Orrella dioscoreae: one gene and its partner. The main gene of each other region encodes a partner of the protein of the gene in region 2 in a complex. Links are inferred from orthologs where the notes say so. Each region holds a gene or a part of one and is shown on either strand. Other genes may lie near its edges.

The links.
Region 1: the proteins of ODI_RS10665 (region 2) and ODI_RS08165 are in contact, whole or in part, in a cryo-EM structure (PDB 9GE8), measured with the Escherichia coli proteins. The link is inferred for Orrella dioscoreae from one-to-one orthologs.

The regions. Positions count from the first base shown.
Region 1 is NZ_LT907988.1:1,743,513-1,759,086, reverse strand. The notes cover bases 7,441-10,593. They hold ODI_RS08165 (ABC transporter permease), read right to left. Parts: upstream 10,216-10,593; coding sequence 7,666-10,215; downstream 7,441-7,665. Other genes in these bases: ODI_RS22260 (hypothetical protein), read right to left, coding at 10,467-10,593; ODI_RS08170 (group II truncated hemoglobin), read right to left, coding at 7,441-7,666. Outside these bases: DNA recombination protein RmuC, read right to left, coding at 1-1,218; ODI_RS08205 (DNA-3-methyladenine glycosylase), read right to left, coding at 1,309-1,998; ODI_RS08200 (Spx/MgsR family RNA polymerase-binding regulatory protein), read right to left, coding at 2,045-2,398; ODI_RS08195 (ABC transporter permease subunit), read right to left, coding at 2,395-3,207; ODI_RS08190 (ABC transporter permease subunit), read right to left, coding at 3,204-4,124; ODI_RS08185 (ABC transporter ATP-binding protein), read right to left, coding at 4,121-5,251; ODI_RS08180 (polyamine ABC transporter substrate-binding protein), read right to left, coding at 5,258-6,322; ODI_RS08175 (3-deoxy-D-manno-octulosonic acid kinase), read right to left, coding at 6,511-7,179; more of ODI_RS08170, read right to left, coding at 7,247-7,440; more of ODI_RS22260, read right to left, coding at 10,594-10,715; ODI_RS08155 (sulfite exporter TauE/SafE family protein), read right to left, coding at 10,896-11,678; DNA repair protein RadA, read right to left, coding at 11,721-13,079; ODI_RS08145 (SDR family oxidoreductase), read right to left, coding at 13,159-13,878; squalene synthase HpnC, read left to right, coding at 14,117-14,947; presqualene diphosphate synthase HpnD, read left to right, coding at 15,120-15,574.
Region 2 is NZ_LT907988.1:2,275,585-2,285,308, forward strand. What follows is about bases 6,828-9,724. They hold ODI_RS10665 (arylesterase), read right to left. Parts: upstream 8,662-9,724; coding sequence 7,993-8,661; downstream 6,828-7,992. Other genes in these bases: ODI_RS10660 (SurA N-terminal domain-containing protein), read left to right, coding at 6,828-7,847; ODI_RS10670 (ABC transporter ATP-binding protein), read left to right, coding at 8,660-9,370; ODI_RS10675 (DMT family transporter), read right to left, coding at 9,413-9,724. In the rest of the region: ODI_RS10640 (efflux RND transporter periplasmic adaptor subunit), read left to right, coding at 1-734; ODI_RS10645 (efflux RND transporter permease subunit), read left to right, coding at 748-3,903; ODI_RS10650 (23S rRNA (adenine(2030)-N(6))-methyltransferase RlmJ), read right to left, coding at 3,996-4,853; ugpQ (glycerophosphodiester phosphodiesterase), read right to left, coding at 4,903-5,649; more of ODI_RS10660, read left to right, coding at 5,889-6,827. UniProt on the Escherichia coli protein: TesA is a multifunctional esterase that can act as a thioesterase, lysophospholipase and protease.

The DNA of each region.
Region 1 (15,574 bases), 530 kb from region 2 along the record:
GATCTTGCTGCTGGCCGTATCCAGCGTCTTCTTCACGCTCGCCAGCGACTCGCCGAACTTGCCGAACTCCGTCTTCACCGCCCGCAGCACCTGCCAGACTTCAGACGAGCGCTGTTCGATCGCCAGCGTGCGGAAGCCCATCTGCAGGCTGTTGAGCAGCGCGGCCAGGTTGCTCGGGCCGGCCACGTTCACGCGCAGGCCCTGCAGCTTGTCGACCAGGCCGGGGCGGCGCAGCACTTCCGCGTACAGGCCCTCGGTGGGCAGGAACATGATGGCGAAATCGGTCGTGTGCGGCGGCGCGATGTACTTGTCGGCGATGAGCTTGGCCTGGATCTCGACGGCCCGCGCCAGCGCGTTGCCCGCCACGCGCGCGGCGTCGGCGTCGGCCGTGTCCTGCGCGTCGACCAGGCGCTCGTACTCTTCCTTGGGGAACTTGGCGTCGATGGGCAGCCAGACAGGCTGGCCCTCGGTCTCGCGGCCCGGCAGGCGGATCGCGAACTCCACGATGGCGTCGCTGCCCGGCACCGGCCGCACGTTGCGGCCGTACTGGTCGGCCGTCATCGTGTCCTCGACCAGGCGTGCAAGCTGGACTTCGCCCCAGGTGCCGCGGCTCTTCACATTGGTCAGCACGCGCTTCAGGTCGCCGACGCCGGCGGCCAGCGACTGCATCTCGCCCAGGCCCTTGTGCACGGCCTCCAGGCGCTCGGACACCAGCTTGAAGGACTCTCCCAGCCGCTGTTCCAGCGTGGCGTGCAGCTTTTCATCGACGGTGCGACGCATTTCGTCGAGCTTGGCGGTGTTGTCGGCCTGCAGGCTTTGCAGGCGCTGGTCCACCGTCAGCCGCACTTCCGACAGGCGCCGCTCGTTGATCTCGATGAGGCCCTGCAGCTGCTCGGTCAGGCGCGAGACGAAACGGGCCTGGGCTTCCGCATGTTCCGTGCGGGATGCCGAGGCATCCCGCGACAGCACGGCACGCAGCGCCTCGTGGCTTTGCGCCAGCTCGGCCCGGATGGCGCGCGAGGACTCCGAGAACTCGGCGCGCAAGGCACGCTGCCCCTCCGCCAGGTCGGCGCGAAGGCCGCGCGCCAGCTTGTCCTGGCCTTCCAGCAGACGGTCCAGGCGCGGATCGGGACGCTGTCCGCGCAGGAGCGCGAGCAATGCAAGCAAGGTGGCCAAAACGGCGCCCACGGCGGCCAGCCAGAGCAGGATAGCGGTCAAGGTGTTCTCCGGGAAGACAGGATTGTAGAGCGCGGGATAGCTGCCTGGCCGGACAGTCTCAGGCTGCCCGATGCCTGCCACCGGGCCAGTTCAATCCGCCGGGGACGCCGGCAAGGGCAGCCCCTGCCGGTCCACCAGGCGGTAATCCAGCCCGGCAGTCTGGCCACGCCGCAAGGGGTTGCGCGTGCAGTGGCGCGCATAGGCCGCGTCCACATAGCGGTAAGGCAGGTGCGCGTCCCGGCCGGCGGGAATGCCCAGCCTGGCCGCCTGCACCAGCACTGCCGGTCGTTCGCCCACGTCTTCCACGAAGAAGCGCGACGCGTTGAAGCGCTGCGCGTCCCAATGCGGCACCTGCAAGCCCAACGACCGGCACAGCAGGGTCTGCCCCGCGCACAGGCGTTCGGGTGGGCGCGGCCGGCCTTGCGCATCGGGGTTGGCGCGCTGCATGGCGGCCAGCGCGCGCGGACCGGCCTTGGCATCCAGCCAGGGATAGGCCGACTTGATCAGCACCGCATTGCCCGGGCCGTGCGCGCTGAAGTTCAGCGAATCGCCGCCGCGGGCGTAATACATATAGATGACGCCGCCATCCTGGAACAGCGCGCGGCGCTTGTGCGTGTAGCCCAGCGACGCATGGCTGCCGCGGTCGTCGAGGGTATAGGCCTCGGTCTCGATGATGCGCGCCGAACGCCAGATGCCGCCCACGCGATGGCGCAGCACCATGCCCAGCAGCTCACGCGCCAGGGTCAGGGCGTCCCGGTCGAAGAAGGCGTCGGGCAGCATGGACGAGACTCAGGAAGCCGGGCGCTGGCCGCGCCCGCCGGCCGGGTCAGAGAAAGCGCTCGGTGTAGCGCTTTTCGTTGAAGCCCACGGCCACCGTGCCGTCACCGGCCTGCGAGACCGGACGGCGCACCAGCGCGGGGTACTCGGCGATGAGGGCCAGCCACTCGGCATCGGAAGCCGGGGACTTGCGGCTTTCATCCAGGTTGCGCCAGGTCATGGAGGCCCGGTTCACCAGCTTTTCCCAGCCGCCCAGCTGTGCCGCCCAGTCTTTCAACAGGGCGGGCGACACGGGCGTCTCGCGGTAATCGACGAAGTCATGCGCCACATCGTGGGCGTCCAGCCATTGCCGCGCCTTGGCGACGGTGCTGCAGGCCTTCAGGCCGTACAAGGTCAGGCTCATCGTTCCTCTCTCCGTTTCTGCAGGCGATGGGCGACGATGACGCACACCCCCACCGCCAGGATGAACAAGGTCGCCAACGCGTTGACCTCGGGTTTCAGCCCCAGGCGCACGCGCGAGAAGATCTCGGGCGACAAGGGGGTGAAGCCCGGCCCCGACAGGAACGAGGCAATGACGACGTCGTCGAGCGACAGCGTGAAGGACAGCAGCCAGGCCGCGCCCAGAGCCGGCGCGATGAGCGGCAGCGTGATCAGGAAGAAGACCTTGAGCGGCGGTGCGCCGAGATCCAGCGCAGCCTCTTCCAGCGAGCGGTCCAGGTCGCGGATGCGCGACTGGATGATGACCGCGACATAGGCCGTGCACAGCAGCACGTGGCCCACCCAGATGGTGAACATGCCGCGCTCGCCGGGCCAGCCGAAGAGCTTGTCCATTTCCACGAACATGAGCAGCAGCGACAGGCCCAGCACGACCTCGGGGATGACCAGCGGCGCGCTGACCATGCCGAGATACAGCGAAAAGCCGGGGAAGCGCCCCATGCGCGCCAGCACATAACCGGCCCAGGTGCCGATGATGACCGCCGCGGTGGCGCTGAGCGCGCCGATGCGGAAGGACAGCCAGGCCGCCGACAGCAGCACCGAGTCATTGAAGAGCGCGGTGTACCAGCGGAACGAGAAGCCGCTCCAGGACGTGACCATGGCCGAGTCGTTGAACGAGAAGACGATCAGCGTGGCGATGGGCAGGTAAAGGAAGCCGAAGCCCAGGAACAGGACCAGGCCGCGCAGCCAGGGGTTGGGGGCGATGGCGGTGCTCATCGCGCGCCCTCCCGCTGCAGCTCCATCTGGCGCACCTGGCTCTTCTGGAAGAGCGCGAGCGGCACGAGCAGCAGCAACACCATGACCACCGTGATGGACGCGGCCATCGGCCAGTCGGTGTTGGTGAAGAACTCGTTCCACATGAGCCGGCCCATCATGAGCGTGTTGGCGCCGCCCAGCATTTCGGGAATGACGTACTCGCCCACGCAGGGAATGAACACCAGCATGGCGCCCGCGATGACGCCGGCGCGCGACAGCGGCAGCGTGATCTTCAGGAAGGCCTGCCAGGGACGCGCGCCCAGGTCGTAGGCGGCTTCCAGCAGCCGCGTGTCCAGCTTCACGAGATTGGCGTAGAGCGGCAGGATGAAGAACGGCAGATAGGCGTAGATCATGCCGATGTAGACGGCCAGGTCCGTGCGGTATATCTCGAGCGGGCTGTCGATGACGCCCAGCCACATCAGGAAATTGTTCAGCAGGCCGTCGTTGCGCAGGATGCCGACCCAGGCGTAGACGCGCAGCAGCAGCGAAGTCCAGAACGGCAGGATCACGGCCAGCAGCAGCACGTTGCGCACGGCAGGCGCCGAGCGCGCGATGTAATAGGCGATGGGATAGCCGATGAGCGCGCACCACAGCGTGGTGATGGCGGCCATCTCCAGCGAGTTGAGATAGGTCTGGACGTACAGCGAGTCGGCCAGCAGCATGGCGTAGCCGCGCAGGTGCAGCGCCAGGGTGATGGTCTCGTCCTTGAACTCGTAGAGCGGCGTGTACGGCGGCACGCCGAACTCGAGCTCGGCGAAGCTGATCTTCAGCACCAGGAAGAACGGCACCAGCAGAAACAGCGCCAGCCAGGCATACGGCGGCACGATGGCCAGCGCCCGGCTGCCCGGAAGCAGCTTGCGCACGTCCAGGCGCATCATGATGCGAGCACCATGGCGCTGTCGTTGTCCCAGCTGACGTAGACCTCTTCGTCCAGGCCCGGCGCGTCGGGGCCGGCCAGTTGGCGGCCCGATACGCTGACCTCGACGATCTTGCCCGAGGACAGGCGCACCTGGTAGCGCGCATGGCTGCCCAGCCACGCCACGTGGCTGACCACGCCGAAGCCCCAGTTGTGCTCGACCCGTGGCTGCTCGCGCGACAGCAGCAGTTGCTCGGGCCGGATGGACACGTGCACTTCCATGCCCAGCGGCTCGCTGACGCCGTGGCTCACGAAGAGCGGGCGCGGCAGGTCGTCGCTTTCGATGGCGATGTGATCGGGCTCGTCCACCACGATGGTGCCGGTGAAGAGATTGGTCGAGCCGATGAAGCCCGCCACGAAGCGGTTGCTGGGGAAGGTGTAGACATCCTGCGGCGAACCCACCTGCACGATCTGCCCGTCGGTCATGACGGCCAGGCGGTCGGAGAGGGTCATGGCCTCGTCCTGGTCATGGGTGACCATGATGCAGGTCACGCCCACCTGCTGGATGATGCGCACGAGCTCGATCTGCGTCTTCTGGCGGATCTGCTTGTCCAGCGCGGACATGGGTTCGTCCAGCAGCAGCAGCTTCGGGCGCTTGACCAGGCTGCGCGCCAGCGCGACGCGCTGCTGCTGGCCGCCGGACAGCTGGTGCGGCTTGCGGCGGGCATATTGGCCCATCTGCACCAGCTCCAGCGCTTCCTGCACGCGCTCGTAGATCTCGTTGGCCGGCACGCCTTCCTGCTTCAGGCCGAAAGCGACGTTGCCCTCGACGGTCATGTGCGGGAACAGCGCATAGGACTGGAACATCATGTTGACAGGCCGCCGGTACGGCGGCATGCCGGTGATGTCCTGGCCGTCGAGCAGGATGCGGCCCGAGCTGGGGGTCTCGAAACCGGCCAGCATGCGCAGCAGCGTGGATTTGCCGCAGCCCGAACTGCCCAGCAGCGAGAAGAGCTCGTTGCGGCGCACCGCGACGTTCACCCCGCGCACGGCGACCGTGTCGCCGAAGACCTTGACCACATCCTCGACGCGGACGAACTCGTCCGCGTCCACCGCGGTGTCCTGCACCGCCTGGCGGCTATCTGCCATGATCGCTCAGCGTCCCGATTTCAGTTCGGCCCAGAGGCGCGTCTGCAGGCGCTGCACGGCCAGCGGCTGCGGCTTGATGACGTAGAGGGTCTTGGAGACCTCCGCCGGCGGATAGATGTTCACGTTGCCCGCCACGTCCTTGTTCACGAATTCGCGCGCCGACTTGTTGGCGTTCGGGTAGAACATGTGGTTGGTGATGGCGGCGTGGACCTTCGGCGTCTCGATGTAGTTGATGAAGGCATGCGCGGCATCGACGTTCTGCGCGTCCTTGGGGATGGCCATGGTGTCGAACCAGGCAGGCGCCCCGCCCTTGGGCAGGTAGTAGTCGATCTCGTAGTCCTTCCTGGCTTCCCTGGCGCGGCGCGCGGCGATCAGCACGTCTCCCGAGAAACCATAGACCATGCACAGGTCGCCGGCGGCCAGCTCGTCGATATAGCCCGAGGAACTGAACTGGCGAATGTAGGGGCGGATCTTCTTCAGGACGTCCAGCGCGGCGCGGTAGTCGGCGGGCTCGCTGCTGTTGGGATCCTTGCCCAGGTAGTGCAGCACGGCCGGGAAAACCTGCGCGGCCTCGTCCAGCATGGAGATGCCGCAGGACTGCAGCTTGGCGGCGTTCTCGGGCTTGAACAGGGTGTCCCAGCTGCCCAGGTCGGCATCGGCCCCCAGCGCGGCGCGCGCGCGGGTCACGTTGTAGCCCAGCCCGTTGGTGCCATAGCCCCAGGGCACGAGGTATTGGTTGCCCGGATCGACCGTGGCGACCAGCGCCATGATCTCGGGATCGAGGTGCGACCAGTTGGGGATCTTGCTGCGGTCCAGCTTCTGGAAAAGACCGCCTTCCAGCTGGCGCGCGGCGTAGTGCGTGGACGGCACGACGATGTCGTAGCCCGACTTGCCGGTCAGCAGCTTGGCCTGCAGGGTGTCATTGCTGTCGTAGACGTCGTAGCGCACCTTGATGCCGGTTTCCTTCTCGAAACCGGGCAGGGTGTCGGGCGCGGTGTACTCGGCCCAGTTGTAGACGTTGACGGTCTTGTTGTCCTGGGCCTGGGCGGCTGCCGAGACCGACAAGGCCATGAGCGCCGCGACCAACCCGGACACGGTCTTGCCGCCGCGTCCCGCGTTTCCGATAGACATGAGAGTTCCCCCGCGTAGAACCAGAAAATTGCCAAACCCAAAATAATAAAGCCTTTTTTCCGCCGTGGGGCGGGGCCCGGGCCGGGCTTCACATGGCGAAAAGACGAGGCGATCCGGGGTGTCCGGCGTCAGCCTTGCCGAGCCCGCCAGGCTGCTTCATAGGATCGCGCCAGCAACGCCCAGAACGCCACGCCGCGCGCGCCTGCCACCTTCTCGCACGAGCGACGCAGGCGGGCCAGGTTGCCCTGCCGGGCGGCGGCGTCCACCCCGCCGCCGCGCCCGCGGTCGAAATCGATGAGCCAGGCCTGGTTCTGCCGGTCTATCAGGATGTTGTAGAGATTCAGGTCCGCATGCCAGGCCCCGGCCGCATGCATGTCGGCGATGGCCTGTGCGGCGGGTTCGCACAGCGCGTCTTCCAGCCGCAAGGCCAGCGGCTGCGCATCCGGGATGCGCTCGGTCAGCAAGGCGGCGCGATAGCCCAGGCCGTGGCGCCAGTAGCCGGCGGCCAGCGGACGCGGCACGGCCAGCCCCGCGTCGCGCAGTTCGGCCATCAGGCGGAACTCGGCGAATGCGCGGGTATCGGACTCGCCGGTCCAGACATAGGTGGCGCGCACCAGCTTGCCCACCAGTCCGCCGCGGCGGTAGTGGCGCAAGGCGGCCTGCGTGCCGCCGGGCAGGGACAGGAACCAGGCCGCCTGGCGGCCCCCTGCCCCCACGGGACGGGCCTGCTCGCCGTGGGTGGCGGGATCGAACAGCGCCGGATCGGGCTGCGTGATCACCGCCGGGTCATACAGCATGGCGCCGCCCCGCCAGGCATGGCGGATGGCCTGCGCGCCGGCGGGCGCGGCAACCTGGGCGGTTGCCTCAGCCTTCACGATTGCGCATCCAGTCGGCGGTGCCGTAGAAGGTGTGCAACAGCCTTTCGGCCAGGGGCTCGGGCAGGCCCTGGTCCTGCATGGCGCGGCCCATGCACGTCACCCACTGGTCACGTCCCTGGCTGTCGATGGCGAACGGCAGGTGGCGCGCCCGCAGGCGCGGATGACCGAAACGCGAGACGTAATGGTCCGGCCCGCCGAAGTAACCGCAGAGGAACCAGAACAGCTTGTCGCGGGCGCTGTCCAGCGAGGGGCCGTGCACGGCGCGCAGTTCCTTCAGGTCGGGCTCCATGTCCATGAGGTCATAGAAACGGTCGACCAGCGCGCGCACGCCGGCCTCCTGGCCGAGCTGATCGTAGAGGGAGCGGGTCGTGTCGAAGGGTTCGAAAATGGGAAGGACTGTCGCCATCAGGCGCCTCGAAGCGTAATGAGCGGCGGCGTGCGCAGCACGCCCCGCAAAGCCAGGGAACCGCCGCCCCAGGCGGCCAGGGCGCCTGCCGCCATGCCGGCCAGCCAGGGCCAGGCGTGCAGGGACAGCGGAAAATCGAAGACGAAGCGCGCCAGCGCCCAGGATACGCCAGTCGCGCCGGACGCGGCCAGCAGGCCCGCCAGGGCGCCCAGCGCCAGCAGCTCCAGGCGTTGCGCGCGCGCCAGCTGGCCGCGGGTGGCGCCCAGGGCCCGCATCAGGGCCGCCTCGTGCGTGCGCTCGTCGCGCGTCGACGACAAGGCCGCCGCCAGCACCAGCACGCCCGCGGCCAGCGTGAAGGCGAACAGCCACTGCACCGCCGCCACCACCTGGTCCAGCACGGTCTGCAGTTGCGCCAGGATCGCGCCCACGTCGAAGACGGTCAGGTTCGGATAGTCGCGCACCAGCGCCTGCATCAGGCCCGCCTGCTCAGGCGGCAAGTGGAAGGAGGTCAGCCAGCTCTGCGGCGCATCCGCCAGCGCGGCAGGCGTCGTCAGGGCAAAGAAGTTGACCTGCATCGTGTCCCAGTCGACCTCGCGCAGGCTGGTGACCTCGACGTTGACGATGGCACCGGCCACGTCAAAACCCAGCGTGTCGCCCAGCTGGATGCCCAGCGTCTTGGCCAGGCCGTCTTCGATCGAGACTTCCATGGCCTTGGGATCGAACTCGCGGCCGGCCAGGATCTCGTTGTAGGCGGGCACCTGGCTGTCGTAGGACAGGTTGAACTCGCGATCCACCATGCGGCGCGCGCGCGGCGCTTCGTAATCGGAAATCGCCACGGCGCGCGCATTGATGGACACCAGGCGGCCGCGGATCATGGGCCAGAGCTTCACGTCGTGGATACCGGCCGCCTGCAGCCGCGCCTGCACGGCCTCGCGCTGGTCGGGCTGGATATTGATGAGGAAGCGGTTGGGCGCGTCGGCCGGCATGGTCTGGCGCCAGCCGTCGATGAGATCGGTGCGCGTCATGGCCAGCAGCAAGAGCGCCATCAGGCCCAGGCCCAGGGCGCAGATCTGCGCGGCCGACGCAGCCCGGCGCCTGGCCATGCCGGCCAGTGCGAAACGCAGGGCCGGCCTGCCGTGGATGCGCGCGCGCAGGGCCCGCACGGCCGACAGGGCCACCCAGGCCACGCCGGCAAACAGCGCAAAGGCGCCGAAGAAGCCGCCCGCCACGATGGCGCCCAGCTTGAGATCGCCAGCGAACCACCACACCAGGCCGGCGAAACCCGCCGCGCCCACCGTGTAGCCGATGGCCGCGCAGCTGGCCGCCATCGCGCCTTCGCGCCGCAGGACGCGCGCCGGCGGCACCCGGCACAGCTCGGCGACCGGCGGCAGCGCGAAGGCGAACAGCAACCAGCTGCCCACCAGCATGCCCTGCACGCCCGGCCGCCAACTGGCTGCCGGCAAGGTCGTGTCGATGAGGCTGCCCAGTCCCGCCACCAGCAAGGCGTGCACGCCATAGCCCGCGACGCAGCCGACCGCCGACGCGGCCAGCGCGATGAAGGCGAACTCCAGGCCGAGCATGCGCAACAGCTGGCCCTGTGTGGCCCCCAGGCAGCGCATGACCGCGACGCCGTCGCGATGGCGCAAGGTGTAGCGGCGCGCGGCCAGCGCCACCGCCACGGCGCAGACCATGACGGCCAACAGCGCCACCAGGGACAGGAAAAGCTGGGCCCGGTCGAGCGTGCGGCGCACCTCGGGCCGGCCCGACTCCAGGTCGGCGATCTTCTGGCCCCGCTGCAGATTGTCCTGCAGCCAGCCGCGGTAGCTGGCCACCGCCGCCTCGTCCCCGGCCAGCAGCAAGGCATAGCCGACACGGCTGCCCAGGCCGATGAGCCCGGTGGCGGGCAGGTCCTCGGCCCGCAGCAGCACGCGCGGCGCCACGTTGACGAACTGCATGCCACGGTCGGGCTCGTAGCGGATGACCTGGGCGATGCGCAATTGCGTATCGCCCACGTGCAGCATGTCGCCCACGGCAAGCGCCGTCATGCCCAGCAGTTGCGGGTCGACCCAGACCGTCCCCGGCGCCGGCGCGCCCTCGGCGGGACGCTCCTCGCCCGTGGCGCTGTCGGCCACGCGCAGGCGGCCGCGCAGCGGATAGTCGCCCTCCACCGCCTTGATGGATGACAGCTGCAGGGTGTCGCCGTTGCCCACCATGGACGGGAACTGCCAGACCCGCGAGGTGCGCAGGCCCAGGTTGCGGGCATGGTCGACGAAAGCCTGGTCGATGGCGCCATCGGCCTCGAGGACGATGTCGCCCCCCAGCATCTGGCCCGCATCGCGCTCCAGCGCGCGCCCGACCCGATCGGACAGGAAGCCCACGCCCGTGACCGCGGCCACCGCGACGATGAGCGCCAGCATGAGCAGGCGCAGCTCGCCGGCGCGGATGTCGCGCACCATGGCAAGCCACGCCATGCGCAGGGACCAGCCCGGCCGGCGGCCGGAAGGGGACGGGGAGGACACTGCGGCGGAGGACGCGAGGGTTCGAGACATGGCGCAATGGTAAGGCAATCAGCGGGAGGGCCGCGGCCGGACGGCTGCGGAAGGGACGGAGACAAAGCACCTGCAACTGCGACACAGGCACCGAGCATACCGAAACGGTGTGACCGCGCCGGGACGCGCGGGTTGCAGGGCACGGCAGGAATGCCACGCGCGCACCCGGCCGAGGCTGGCGCCTGGCCGGGTGCGCGTCGGTGAGAAAGGGCAACGGCCCTGCCGCGCAGGCCACGGCAGGGCCGCGCGGGTTATTGGGAAGACTGCGTGGACTTGCCCGGCTTGTGGGCAGGCTGGTGCGCCTGGGTATGGCCCGTGGTCTTGCCGTGCTTGGCTTGCGGCCTGGCTTGCGGACTTGCGTGCGTGCCATGGGCTGCCTGGCTGCTGGCCTGGGCCGAGGTTCGGCCCGTTTCAGCGGCATGGGCGGCCGGGCCGGCCGCCAGCCCCAGGCACAGGGCCGAGGTCGACAGGAAGGCGGCGATGCGTGCTTGTGTCGTCATGGTGGACTCTCCTTGCAAGAAAGCAACCGGACGTCCGGGTCCGGTGATACCGGGCACGGGCAAGATGCCAGTGGCTCCGTACTGGCTTGGAGGGGGCTGGACGCGGGAGGTTTCCGCAAACTTAAGGAGAATGTCGTAACTGAATTTACGCTGTCTGGACGCTGACCGGGCCGTCAGCGTTCATCCCTCGGCCAGCAGCAGCGCCACCGTGCCGAACAGCATCACGGCAAAGGCCGCGCGCAGGCCGCGCTCGGGCAGGCGATACGCGATGCGCACCCCCACCGGCACCAGCAGCAGGCTGCCGGCAGCCAGCGCCCCGCCCACGACCCAGTCGGTGCTGCCGGAACGCGCATAGGTGAACAGCGCCACGCAGGCGCCCGGAATGATCATGGTGAGCGCCAATGCCTGCGCCGCCGCCTGGCGCAACGCGTAGACCGCGGTCATGACAGGCACCGCGATCACCGCGCCGCCCACGCCGAAGAAGCCGCCCAGCGTTCCTGCCAGCGCCCCCAGCAACGCGGCCTGGCGTCGTTTCAGGGTGGGCGCGGACGCCTGCGCGCCACCGCCCTGCCCGGCCGCCGTGCGCGGCTTGCGCCAGGTCTGCCAGACGTAGAAGGCCCCGACGCAGAACAGGAAGACCGCGAAACTGCGCCGCAAGGTCACGGGGTCCATGCCCAGGGCCCAGCGCGCGCCCAGCCAGGTACAGACCATTGCGCTGAGCGCGCCGGCCGCCGCCACCGACAGGTCGATGCGGGCCTGCTGGTTGTACTTGCGCACGGCCATGAGCACGGTGGGCAACACCATGACGAGCGCCGTGCCCTGGGCCAGTTGCTGGTCCATGCCCAGCACGAGGCCCAGCGCGGGGATGGCGATCAGGCCGCCCCCGATGCCGAGGATGCCGCCCAGCAAGCCGATGACCGCGCCGCTCAGCAGGCAGCCGATCACCAGGACGACGAGAGACACGGGAAAACTCCGAAATGAAAAAGAGACTGCCGGCCGCCGCCGTTAGCGCAAGCGCTCCAGCGCCGCATCCAGCCGATCCACCGCCCAGACCTCCAGCCCCTCGATGGGCTGGCGCGGCGCGTTGGCCTTGGGCACCAGCGCCACGTTGAAGCCCAGCTTCGCGGCCTCGCGCAGGCGCTCCTGGCCGCGTGGCGCGGGGCGGATCTCGCCCGCCAGGCCGACTTCGCCGAAGGCGATCATGCCCTGGGGCAAGGGCCGGTCGCGCAAGGAGGACATGATGGCCAGCAGCACCGGCAGGTCGGCCGCGGGCTCGGCGATACGCACGCCGCCCACCGCATTGACGAAGACATCCTGGTCATAGGTGGCCACGCCCGCGTGCCGGTGCAGCACCGCCAGCAGCATGGCCAGGCGGTTGCCCTCCAGCCCCACGGTCAGGCGCTTGGGATTGGGCGCATGCGCGCTGTCCACCAGGGCCTGGATCTCGACCAGCAGGGGCCGCGTGCCCTCCTGCGTCGCCATCACGCAGGAACCGGACACCTGCTGGGCATGCTGCGACAGGAACAGCGCCGATGGATTGGCCACGCCGCGCAAGCCGCGGTCGGTCATGGCGAAGACGCCCAGCTCGTTGACCGCGCCATAGCGGTTCTTGAAGGCGCGCACCAGGCGGAAAGAGGAGTGCGTGTCGCCTTCGAAATACAGCACCGTGTCGACGATGTGCTCGAGCACGCGCGGACCGGCCAGCGTGCCGTCCTTGGTGACGTGGCCGATCATCACGATGGGGATGCCGGTCTGCTTGGCATAGCGGGTGAGCTGCGCGGCGCACTCGCGCACCTGCGACACCGACCCGGGCGCGGCGGTGAGTTCGCCCGAATAGACGGTCTGGATGGAATCGATGACGGCCACGGCCGGCTTCTGCTCGGAGAGCGCCGCCTGGATGGATTCCAGCCGGATCTCGGCCAGCAGGTCGACATTGTCCGAGGTGACGCCCAGCCGGCGGGCGCGCAAGGCGACCTGCTCGGCGGACTCTTCGCCCGTGACGTAGAGCACGCGGGCCGCGCCCGACATGGACACCAGCGCCTGCAGCAGCAGCGTGGACTTGCCGATGCCCGGATCGCCGCCGATGAGCACCACGCCGCCCGCCACCAGGCCGCCGCCCAGCACCCTGTCGAACTCTTCCAGCCCGGTGGGCAGGCGCGGCAACTCGCGGGCCTCGATCTCGGACAGCGTGCGCACGGGCGTGCTGGCCGCCAGCGGCGCATAGCGGTGCCCGCCGGCCGCGGCCGACGGTTCCAGGGTTTCCTCGAGCGTGTTCCAGGCGTTGCAATGCGGGCACTTGCCCTGCCACTTCGGCGAGGTGCCGCCACACTCGGAACAGACGAACTGCGTTTTAGTCTTGGCCATGATCGCGGCAGTTTACCGGCAAGCCGCCGGCCGCGCCGCGCGCGGGCCGGACACCCGCGTCATGCTGGGCCCGGAAGTGTCAATACGGCTGGCCCAGCGCCCCGCCCCCATCCACGCCGATGATCTGGCCCGTGATGAAGCCCGCCTCGGGCCCCAGCAGGAAGGCGATCAGCGCCGCCACGTCGTCGGGCGCGCCCACGCGATGCATGGGCACCGAGGCCAGCGCCTGCTTCTCGGCGTCGCTTCCCACGGGATGGGCCTGGCGGAACAGTTCGGTCTCGACCGGCCCAGGCGCCACCGCATTGACGGTGATGCCGAACTCGGCCAGCTCCAGCGCCCAGGTGCGGGTGCAACTGGCCAGCGCGCTCTTGGCCGCGGCGTAGCTGGTCCGTTCGGCTGCGCCCCACATGGCGCGGCTGCAGACATTGACGATGCGGCCGCTGCGGCGCACCTTCATCGTTTCCGCGAAGGCCTGCGTCACCTGCACGGCGGCGCGCACGTTCAGGTCGAAGACGTTGTAGAGCGTCGCCAGGTCGATCTGGCCCAAGGGCTGCGGACCATCCAGGCCGACGTTGTTGACGATGCCGTCGATGGGGAATTTCTCGCGGATCGTGCGCAGCACGTCCTCGGTCGCGCCCGCATCCGCCAGGTCGCAGGCATAGAGATAACCGGGGAAATCGACCTCGTCGGTCTCGCGGGCAATGCCCACCACGTGACACCCCAGGTCCGCCAGCCGGCGGCTGATGGCCCAGCCAATGCCCTTGGTCGATCCCGTCACCAGTACGCACATGTCTTTCACGGCAGGTCCATCCTCCAGAATCATCGGGTCGCCCCGGCGGCGCCTGGCGCGCCGCGCCGGGACCGGGCCGGAGTCAGGTTATACACCGAGGCCATGCGAACCGGAAACCTCGCCCGCCGCCATCGCGCTCGCGTCCTGGGCCTTGCGCAAACTCTCGGAACAAACATGACAGGTCATACCTACTAGAATTGGGCAAGATTATTCAAGGCTCAAGGTTGTAAAGGAACCGTCGGGATCAATGGGCGTCAATCACTACGAGAACTTTCCGGTAGCGTCGCTGCTGCTGCCTGCGCGCCTGCGGCGGGCGGTATCGGACATCTACCGCTATGCCCGCACGGCCGATGACATCGCCGACGAAGGCAATGCGCATCCGCACACCCGCCTTTCCCGCCTCGCCGAATACCGGGCCGCGCTGCATCGCATCGGCTCGCGTCCGGGCTGTAGCCGCGAAGTGGCGTCGGGCGAACTCTCGCCCATCTTCGAGCCCCTGGCCGAGACCATCACCCGGCACCAATTGCCCATCGCGCCCTTCTATGACCTGCTCTCGGCCTTTGAACAGGACGTCTCGGTCCATCGCTACAACGACTACGACACCCTGCTGGACTATTGCACCCGCTCCGCCAACCCCGTGGGCCGGCTGATGCTGCACCTGTATGGCGCCGCCGACCCCGGCAACCTGCGCGAGTCCGATGCCATCTGCACTGGCTTGCAGCTGGTGAATTTCTGGCAGGACGTGCACCAGGACTGGAACAAGGGCCGCGTCTACCTGCCCCAGCAGGACATGCAGCGCTACGAGGTGACGGAAAAAACCATCGCCACCCAGCAGGTGACCCCAGCGTGGACTGCGCTCATGCGCTTCCAGACCCAACGCGCGCGCACCCTGTTACACTTCGGCGCGCCGCTGGCCCGCCGCCTGTCCGGACGCATCGGTCTCGAACTCAGGCTGGTGATCCAGGGCGGCCTGCGCATCCTGGAGCGGATCGATGCCGTCCAGGGCGACATCTTCCTGCAGCGTCCCGTCCTGCGCCCCCGGGATTGGGCAATCATGCTGTGGCGCGCGAGGGTATAGCCCACCCCCGAAGCGCTACGCGCTTCCCCCTCAAGGGGGCGGCGCCGGCGGACCGGCAAAGCCGGCTCCGCTGCGCCCCGGATCGAGGCAAACCCACGGATGGCGCCCGGCGCGGTGCGAACCGACATGACATCAACCGCAAGCTCAACCCGAACGGCCCGGCAGCACTGACATGACTCCCGACGACTACTGCCAGGAAAAGGCCGCCAAAAGCGGCTCCAGCTTCTATTACGCCTTCCTCTTCCTGCCGCCGGAACGCCGCCGCGCCATTACCGCGCTGTATGCCTTCTGCCGCGAGGTCGACGACGTCGTGGACGAAGTGTCCGACGCCTCGGTGGCGCGCATCAAGCTGGCCTGGTGGCGCGAACAGATTGCCGCCATGTACGCCGGCCGCGCCGATCACCCGGTGACGCGCGCCCTGGCGCCGCACCTGGAAACCTGTCACATCACCCAGGCACGCCTGCAGGCCATCATCGACGGCATGGAGATGGACCTGGACCAGACGCGTTACCTGGACTGGCCCGGCCTGCGCAAATATTGCTGGCACGCCGCTGGCGTGGTGGGCGAGCTGTCGGCCGGCGTGTTCGGCCATGACGACCCCGCCACGCTGGTCTATGCCGAAAAGCT
Region 2 (9,724 bases):
CCCGCGCGGCGCTCGAAACGGCGCGCATCAACACGGTCTACACGCGCGTGCTGTCGCCCATCGACGGCATCATCGGCCGCTCCAGCGTGACCGAAGGCGCGCTCGTCACCGCCAACCAGGCCAATGCCCTGGCCACTGTGCAGCAGATCGATCCCATCTATGTCGACGTCACGCAATCCAGCGTGCAGCGCCTGGCCTTGCAGGATGCGCTGGCCTCGGGCCGCCTGAAGGGCGGAGCGTCGGGCCAGGCCGAAGTGTCGCTGCGCCTGCCCGATGGCAGCGTCTATGAACAGAAAGGCCACCTGCAGTTCTCGGAAGTGACGGTGGACCCGGGCACGGGCTCCGTCACGCTGCGCGCGGTCTTCCCGAATCCCAAGCGCCGCCTGCTGCCCGGCATGTTCGTGCACGCGCGCCTGCAACAGGGCGTGGACGAGCAGGGCCTGCTGGTGCCGCAACAAGGCGTCACGCGCAACCAGCGCGGCGAGCCCACGGCGCTGGTGCTGAATGCCGAGAACACGGTCGAGCTGCGCGTGCTGCGGACGGATCGCGCCATTGGCGACAAGTGGCTGGTCACCCAGGGTCTGGCCGCGGGCGACCGCGTGATCGTCGAAGGCGTGCAGCGCGTGCGCCCCGGCGCCAAGGCCAGTGCCGTGCCCGCCAGGCAGGCGAGCCCGGCCCAGGCCGGCGCCGCGGCGCCCGCTGCCGCGCCGGCAACTGCGCCCGCGGCGAACTGAGCGGAGCGCGCGCATGGCAAAGTTCTTCATCGACCGGCCCGTCTTCGCCTGGGTGATCGCCATCGTCCTGATGATGGCGGGCGCGCTGTCGATCACCACGCTGCCGGTGTCGCAGTACCCGAACATCGCGCCGCCTTCGATCAGCATCCAGGTGTCCTATCCGGGCGCGTCCGCGCAGACCGTGCAGGACACCGTGGTGCAGGTGATCGAGCAGCAGATGAACGGCATCGACCGGCTGGAATACATGTCTTCGTCCAGCAATTCGGACGGCAGCATGGAAATCCAGCTGACCTTCTCGCAAGGCACCAACGCCGACACGGCCCAGGTGCAGGTGCAGAACAAGCTGCAACTGGCCATGCCGCTGCTGCCGCAGGAAGTGCAGCAGCAGGGCCTGCGGGTCACCAAGGCCACGCGCAACTTCCTGATCGTGGCGGGCTTCGTGTCCACCGACGGTTCGCTGACGCGCCAGGACATCGCCGACTACGTGGCCTCGAGCGTGCAGGATCCCATCAGCCGCACCGATGGCGTGGGCGACTTCCAGCTGTTCGGCGCGCCGTACGCCATGCGGATCTGGCTGGACCCGGAAAAGCTCAGCAACTTCGGCCTGGCCGTCAGCGACGTGACCGCCGCGATCCGCGAGCAGAACGTGCAGGTGTCGTCCGGCCAGCTGGGCGGCCTGCCCGCGGCGGTGGGCCAGCAGTTGAACGCCACCATCATCGGCCCGTCGCGGCTGCAGACGCCCGAGGAGTTCGGCGCCATCCTGCTGCACGTGAACCGCGACGGCTCGCAGGTTCGCATCCGTGACGTGGCCCGGGTCGAACTGGGCGGCCAGAACTACGCCATCAACAGCCAATACAACGGCCGTCCGGCTGCCGGCCTGGCCATCCGGCTGGCCCCCGGCGCCAACGCGCTGGATACGGCGGACGCCGTGCGCGCCACCATCGACACGCTGCGGCCTTTCTTCCCGACCGGCCTGGACGTGGTGTATCCCTACGACACCACGCCCTTCGTGAAGCTGTCGATCCAGGGCGTGTTCCAGACGCTGGCCGAGGCCGTGCTGCTGGTGTTCCTGGTGATGTACCTGTTCCTGCAGAACCTGCGGGCCACGCTGATCCCCACCATCGCCGTGCCGGTGGTGCTGCTGGGCACCTTCGGGGTGCTGGCCGCCTTCGGCTACTCCATCAACACCCTGACCATGTTCGGCATGGTGCTGGCCATCGGGCTGTTGGTGGACGATGCCATCGTGGTGGTGGAGAACGTCGAGCGGGTGATGGCGGAGGAAGGGCTGTCACCCAAGGCCGCCACGCGAAAATCGATGGGACAGATCACCGGGGCGCTGGTCGGCATCGCCATGGTGCTGTCGGCCGTGTTCGTGCCCATGGCCTTCTTCGGCGGGTCCACGGGCGTCATCTACCGCCAGTTCTCCATCACCATCGTCTCGTCCATGGTGCTGTCGGTGGTGGTCGCCATCGTGCTGACGCCCGCGCTCTGCGCGACCATGCTCAAGCCCATCCCCAAGGGCCATCACGGCGCCAAGCGGGGCTTCTTCGGCTGGTTCAATCGCACCTTCGACCGCGGCAACGACCGCTATGTCAGCGGCGTGTCGCGCCTGATCAACCGCTCGGGCCGCGTGATGCTCATCTTCGTGCTGCTGACGCTGGTCATGGCCTGGCTCTTCACGCGCATCCCCACGTCCTTCCTGCCGGGCGAAGACCAGGGCATCGTCTATGTGCAGGTGGCGGCGCCCGCCGGCGCCACGTCGGAGCGCACGCAGCAGGTGGTCGACCAGGTGCGCGACTGGATCCTGACGGAAGAGAAGGATGCCGTGCTGTCCGTCTTCGAGGTCACGGGCTTCAACTTCGCGGGCCGTGGCCAGAACGCGGCCATCATGTTCGTGCGCCTGCGCGACTGGAAGGACCGTTCGGGCGACGCCATGCGCGCCAGCGCCGTGGCGGGCCGCATCATCGCCTACGGGGCGTCGCAGGTGAAGGATGCGCAGGTGGTGGCCTTCACGCCGCCTGCGGTGATGGAACTGGGCAATGCCTCGGGCTTCGACTTCCAGCTGCAGGACCGGGCGGGCATCGGCCACCAGGCCTTCCTGGCCGCGCGCAACCAGTTGCTGCAGGAGGCCGGCAAGCATCCGGCGCTGCGCTCGGTGCGCGCCAACGGCATCGAGGACGCGCCGCAATACCAGCTGAACATCGACCGTGAGCGCATCCGCGCGCTGGGTGTGTCGATCGCCGACGTCAACAGCACGATCTCGGTGGCCTGGGGCTCGTCCTACATCAACGACTTCATCGACCGTGGCCGCGTCAAGCGCGTCTTCGTGCAGGGCGAGGCCGCGGCCCGCATGCTGCCGGAAGACCTGGAGAAGTGGTACGTGCGCAATGCCGAGGGCGGCATGGTGCCGTTCTCGGCCTTCGCCACGGCCGAGTGGACCTACGGGCCGCAGAAGCTGGGCCGCTACAACGGCGTGCCCAGCTACCAGATCCAGGGCGAACCCGCCCCGGGCTACAGTTCTGGCGACGCCATGGCCGCCATGGAGGAACTGGCGGGCAGGCTGCCGGGCGGCACGGGCTTCGAGTGGACGGGACTGTCCTTCGAAGAGCGCCTGTCGGGTGCGCAGGCGCCCGCGTTGTACGCCATCTCGCTGATCGTGGTGTTCCTGTGCCTGGCCGCGCTGTATGAAAGCTGGTCCATCCCGACTTCCGTGATGCTGGTGGTGCCGCTGGGCATCCTGGGGGCGCTGGCGGCCACCCTGATGCGTGGGCTGTCCAACGACGTCTACTTCCAGGTGGGCCTGCTCACCACGATCGGCCTGGCGGCGAAGAACGCGATCCTGATCGTGGAATTCGCCAAGGCCCACTACGAGGAAGGGGCCAGCCTGGCCGAGGCCGCGCTGCATGCCGCGCGCCAGCGGCTGCGTCCCATCCTGATGACCTCGATGGCCTTCATCCTGGGCGTGGTCCCGCGGGCCATTTCCACCGGCGCGGGCTCGGGCAGCCAGAACGCCATCGGCACCGGGGTCATCGGCGGCATGCTCAGCGCCACCTTCCTGGCGATCTTCTTCGTGCCGGTGTTCTTCGTCGTGGTGCTGAAGACCTTCAAGGTCAGGCGCCTGTCGGATCGGCAGGCGGAGGAGGACGCGCAGGGCCCGGCGGCGCATTGAGCTGGCGCCTGCCGTCCAGGCGGGCACAGGCTGCCAAGAAGAAGACCGGGTGCGCGCACCCGGTCTTTTTCATTCAGGGGACGGCGACAGCCTTATTTCTGTTTGCCGTCCAGCGTATACCCGGCCCGGTCATCCTGGGCCAGCTCCCTGGCCAGCCAGGGCAGCGTCTCGCGCAATGCCGCCTGCAGGGTCCAGGGCGGGTTGGCCACATACATGCCGCTGCCGTACAGGCCCAGGCCATCCGACGAGGGCTTGCGCACGGTCAGCGTGGCGTTCAGCCAGTTTTCCACCGGCAGCTTGGACAGCTGGCGCGGCAGTTCCTGCGATTCTCGCCGCGACACCAGGGGATACCAGACCACGAAGGTGCCCGTGGCGAAGCGTTTCAGGCCTTCGCGCACGGCGTCCTGCACGCGGCGGTAGTCTCGCTTGTCTTCATAGGGCGGGTCGATGACCACCATGCCACGCCGGGTGGGCGGGGGCAGCAGCGACTTCATGCCCTCGAAGCCGTCGGCGGCATACAGGGTCGTCTGGCGCAATTGACGGCGGTCCAGCTTCTGCAGGTTGCCGCCCAACACGCTGGCCTCGGACGGATGCAGCTCGAAGAGCCGCAGGCGGTCGCGATCGCGCAAGGCGGCCAGCGCCAGCCAGGGCGAGCCAGGATAGTGGCGCAGCGCGCCGTCCGGGTTCAGGGCCGCCACCTGCTCGATGTAGTCGGCCAGCATGGGCGGCAGGTCGTGGCGCGGCCACAGGCGGGCGATGCCGTCCAGGAACTCGCCTTTCTTGTTGGCCCATTCGCCATCCAGGGCATAGAGGCCCGCGCCCGCGTGGGTGTCGATCACCCAGTAGGGGGCATCCTTGCGGCCCAGGTGGTCGAGCATGTGCACGAGCATGGCGTGCTTGAGGACGTCGGCGTGGTTGCCGGCATGGAAGGCGTGGCGATAGCTGAACAAGGTCGTCGATGGCCCGGAGGGCGGGCGGTAAAGGAAAGAGTCGGGGAAATCAGTCGGGACGGATGAGCGCAAGCTCGTCCGTGAAGATGAGGTCGGTCTGCCACGCGCGCAGCGCATCCGCGCGGGCCAGGTCGTTGACGGTCCAGGCGCCCAGGCGGTAGCCGGCTTCGCGCACCTGCCGCGCGACCTCGGCGTCCACGTGGCGCTGGTCCATGTGCAGGGCGATGCAATCGTGCCGGGCCAGGCGCGCCAGCCAGTCGCCGGGCAGGGGACCTTCCAGCAGCAGCGCCCGGGGCAGTTCGGGCGCCACGCGCGCGGATTCGGCCAGGGCCGCTTCCGAGAACGAGGAGATGAGCGGCGGCGTGGCCGCGCCGTGCCAGAGTTCGCGCACGGCTTGTGTCACGCGCGCGCCCGTGACGGCCTCCCGGCCCGGGCAGGGCTTGATCTCGACATTGCTGGCGATCTGGTTGGCCTGGGTGTAGCGGGCCACCGCGCGCAGCGTGGGAATGGGTTCGCCCGCGTAGGGCGCGGAGTGCCAGCTGCCAGCGTCCAGCCGCGCCAGTTCGCCGTGCGTGCGCTCGGCGGCAGGGCCGCGGCCGTCCGTGGTGCGATCCAGCGTGTCGTCGTGCAGCAGTACCGGCACGTCGTCGTGGCTGAGCTTCACGTCGTACTCGGCCATGCGGAACCCGTGCGCCAGGCCGGTGCGCATGGCCGCCAGCGTGTTTTCCGGCGCGAGCCGTCCGCCGCCACGATGGGCGGCCAGGCGGGGGTAAGGCCAGGGAGCGAGCGTCTTCATGCGAGCGGGCGGGAGGGCGAAAAGGGGGGCTGGCACGCACAAGGATACCGCAGGGGCCCGGCGCGCCGCTTTCCCTTCCCCCTTTCCCTCCCTTCACATAGTGATAAACTTTCCGCGCCCCGGCCCGTCGCGCCAGGGGTTTCGTGGATGCGAGGCGAGTCCGGCTCGCCTTTTTTCACCTTGCCGCAGCGTGTGTCGCACTTCCTTCGACACGCCAAGCGGCCCAGTCCGGATACCCCATGTTCGAGTTCATTCGCACCCATCGTCGCGTGACGATGTTCCTCCTGTTCCTGCTGGTCGTGCCGTCGTTCGTGTTCTTCGGGCTCGAAAGCTACACCAGCATGAGTACCCGGGACACCGAGCTGGCCAGCGTCAAGGGCGAGCCCGTCACGGCGCAGGAATTCAGCCGCGTGCATACCAACCAGCTGGAGCAATACCGTGCCATGCTGGGCGGCCAGTTCGATCCGGCGCTCGTCGATACGCCCCAGGTCCGCCAGCGCCTGCTGGACCAGCTGATCGACCAGCGCGTCGTCGCCACCGCCGCCGTCGAAGGCCGCTATTCGGTGTCCGACGAGACGCTGCGCCGCACGATCGCCACGATCCCGGCGGTGCAGGTCGATGGCCGTTTCTCGGCCGAGCGCTATCGCGAAGCCCTGGCTGGACAAGGCCTGACGCCCGCCATGTTCGAGGCCGGCCTGCGCCGCGACCTGGCCACGGCCCAGGTGCTGGAGCCGGTCGGCGTGTCGTCCTATGTGCCCGAGGTCGTGCTGGCGTCGGTGCAGGCTGCCCTGTCTGAACAGCGTACGCTGCGCCTGCGCGCCTTCAGCGCCGACGCTTTCCGCAAGGACATCACGGTCAGCGACGCCGACGTGAAGACCTGGTACGACGCCAACGGCAAGGAACTGGAAGTGCCCGAGCACGTCAGCGCCGAATACGTGGTGCTGGACGAAGCCGTCGCCACGCAGGGCATCACGGTCAGCGATGCCGACATCGCCGACTACTACAAGAACAATGCCAGCCGCTTCGGCCGCGAAGAGCGCCGCCGTGCCAGCCACATCCTGATCGAGGCGCCGGCCAGCGCCGACCAGGCCACGCGTGACGCCGCCCGTGCCAAGGCCGAAAGCCTGGCCAAGGAAGCCGCCGCCAACCCTGACAGCTTCGCCGAGCTGGCGCGCAAGAACTCCCAGGATTCGGGTTCGGCCGCGTCCGGCGGCGACCTGGGCTGGGTCAGCCGCAACATGCTGGTCGAGCCGGTCGAGAAGGCCATCTACGGCCTGAAGCAGGGCGAAGTCTCCGGCGTGGTGCAAAGCAACTTCGGTTTCCACGTCATCCGCCTGACCGAACTGCAGGCCGCGGACGTCAAGCCGCTGGCCGACGTGCGCGAGCAGATCGTCACTGAAATCAAGAAGCAGCAGGCAGGCACGCGCTTCTCCGAACTGGCCAAGCAGTTCACCAACGCCGCGGGTCAGGGCGACAGCCTGCAACCGGCGGCCGATGCGCTGCGCGTGCAGGTGCGCAAGGCCTCGGGCATCACCCGTACGGGCCTGCTTGACGCCGCGGATGCCGGCGCCGATGCCGCCAGCGCCAGCAAGGACGTCAACCTGCTGAACGATCCTCGCGTGCGCGAAGCGCTGTTCTCGCAGGAGGTCCTGCGTGACAAGCAGAATTCCCGCGTGATGGAGCTGTCTGCCGGTCAACTGGTTGCGGTGCGCGCCGGTGCGCTTACGCCCGCCCAAGTGCCGCCGCTGGAAAAGGTGTCGGCTTCCATCCGTGACCGTCTGGTGGACGAGCGTGCTGGCGAAGCCGCTCGCAAGGCTGGCGAAGCCGCGCTGGCCGAGCTCAAGGCCGCGCCCGTCGGCGATGCGCCGGAAGGGTTTGGCCAGCCGGTCACCGTCAGCCGCCAGGATCCGGGCGCGTTGTCGCGCCAGGCCCTGGAGGCCGTGATGCGCCTGCCCAGCGCCACCTTGCCCGCTTACGCCGGTGCGGCCGATGGCGGCAATTTCGTCATCACCCGCCTGGAGAAGGTCGAGGCCGGCACCGTGACGCCCCAGCAGCAGGCCGCGCTGCGCGAGCAGATCAGCCAGGCCTGGGGCCAGGCCGAACAGCAGGCCGTGATCCAGCAACTGCGCCAGCGCTACGACGTGCGCGTGCTGCCCGCTGCCAAGGCTGCCGTCGAAGGCGAAGCCCAGACGAACTGATCGCAGGCTGCCGGCAGTATTGCCGGCAGCAAAAAAACAAACGCCCGCATCGCGGGCGTTTGTTTTTTGCGGTGGCTTTGCGGGAGGGGGACAGCCCGTCATGGCGCAGCGGTAGTGAGTCCATCGCGCAGCGCCTGCCGGGCGATCACGAGCTCGGCTGCTTCAGCACCGGCCCCAGCACCTCCCAGACATTTTCCAGGATCGCCGGTTGCGCCGCTTCCGTCGGGTGCAGGCCATCGGCCTGGAACATCGCGCGGTCGGCCGCCATGCCATCCAGGAAAAACGGGATCAGCTCGGCTTTTTCGCTTTTGGCGACCAGCGGGAACACGTCGCGGAAGCGGTCGGTATATTGCCTGCCGTAGTTGGGCGGGATCTGCATGCCGGCGATGATGACGGTGGCGCCCGCGTCGCGTGCAGCACGGGTCATGGTGCGCAGGTTCTTCTCGGTCATGTCCAGCGACAGGCCGCGCAGGGCGTCATTGGCGCCCAGCTCCAGGATCACGATAGTCGGCTGGTGGGTCTTCAACTGCCCCGGCAGCCGGCTGACGCCGCCGCTGGTGGTGTCGCCGCTGATGCTGGCATTGGCCACCCGCGCGCCCGGGTGGGACTCGGCCAGGCGCTTTTCCAGCAAGGTGACCCAGCCGCTGCCCCGCGACAGGCCATATTCGGCGCTCAGGCTGTCGCCTATGATGAGGATGCGGGGCGCAATGCCGGAACCGGACTCGGAACCACTGGCCGGCGCGGCGGTCTGAGCCTGGGCCGCCAGCAGCGGGGCGCAGACCAGGGTCAGGCAGGACAACAAACGGACAAGCATGATGAATCCCAGTAAGAAAGTGGCGAACCACGTGGCAATCGAGGCGCGTGGCGTCAGCAAGCGGGTCCAGGACGCCTCGGGCGAGCTGGTCATCCTGGACGGCATTGATTTTACGGTTCCCGTCGGCGCCGCCGTGGCCATCACGGGCAGCTCGGGGTCCGGCAAATCGACGCTGTTGGGACTGCTGGCCGGCCTGGATGTTCCCAGCGCGGGCAGCATCAGCCTGAACGGCCAGGACCTGTTTTCGCTGGACGAGGACGGCCGTGCGGGGCTGCGCGCCCGCCAGGTCGGTTTCGTATTCCAGTCCTTCCAGTTGTTGCCGAATCTGACGGCGCTGGAAAACGTCATGCTGCCGCTCGAGCTCGCGGGGCAACCGGCACGTGCAGCGGCCGAGGCCATGCTGGGACGCGTGGGCCTGGGGGCGCGCCTGCATCACTATCCGCGCACCTTGTCCGGCGGCGAGCAGCAGCGCGTCTCGCTGGCGCGAGCCTTCGTGGTGCGCCCGGCGCTGCTGTTCGCGGATGAGCCCACGGGCAGCCTCGATGCGGCCAACGGCGAGGCGATCATCGACCAGATGTTCGCCCTGCATCGCGAGCAGGGCGCCACGCTGGTGCTGGTCACCCACGATCCCGCGCTGGCCGCGCGCTGCGACCAGCAACTGGTGTTGCAGGCGGGGAAGGTGGTCGAACCGGTAGCCGCGCCGGTTTGAGCCACGCGGGCAGGGTCTCGCGCCCAGCCTGACAGGGCAAGATCAGGTGGAGGCCGCCGCCCGCGCCAGGCGGTTGCGCCGCCATTCATACAGCGCGATGCCCGCGCCGCTGCCACAGGTGATGGCGATGCCCAGCCAGGTCAGCGGCCCGGGGAATTGCCCCCAGATCAGCCAGCCCAGCGTGGCGGCACAGGTGATCTGCAGGTACACCAGCGGCGCCAGCACCGAGGCGGGCGCGTTGCGATACGCCTGGATCTGCAGCAGGTGGCCCAGCGCGCCGGACACGCCGGTAGACAGCATGACCACCCACTCCCACAGGCCCAGGTTGGCCAGAACGGGCATGGCGGGCGGCAG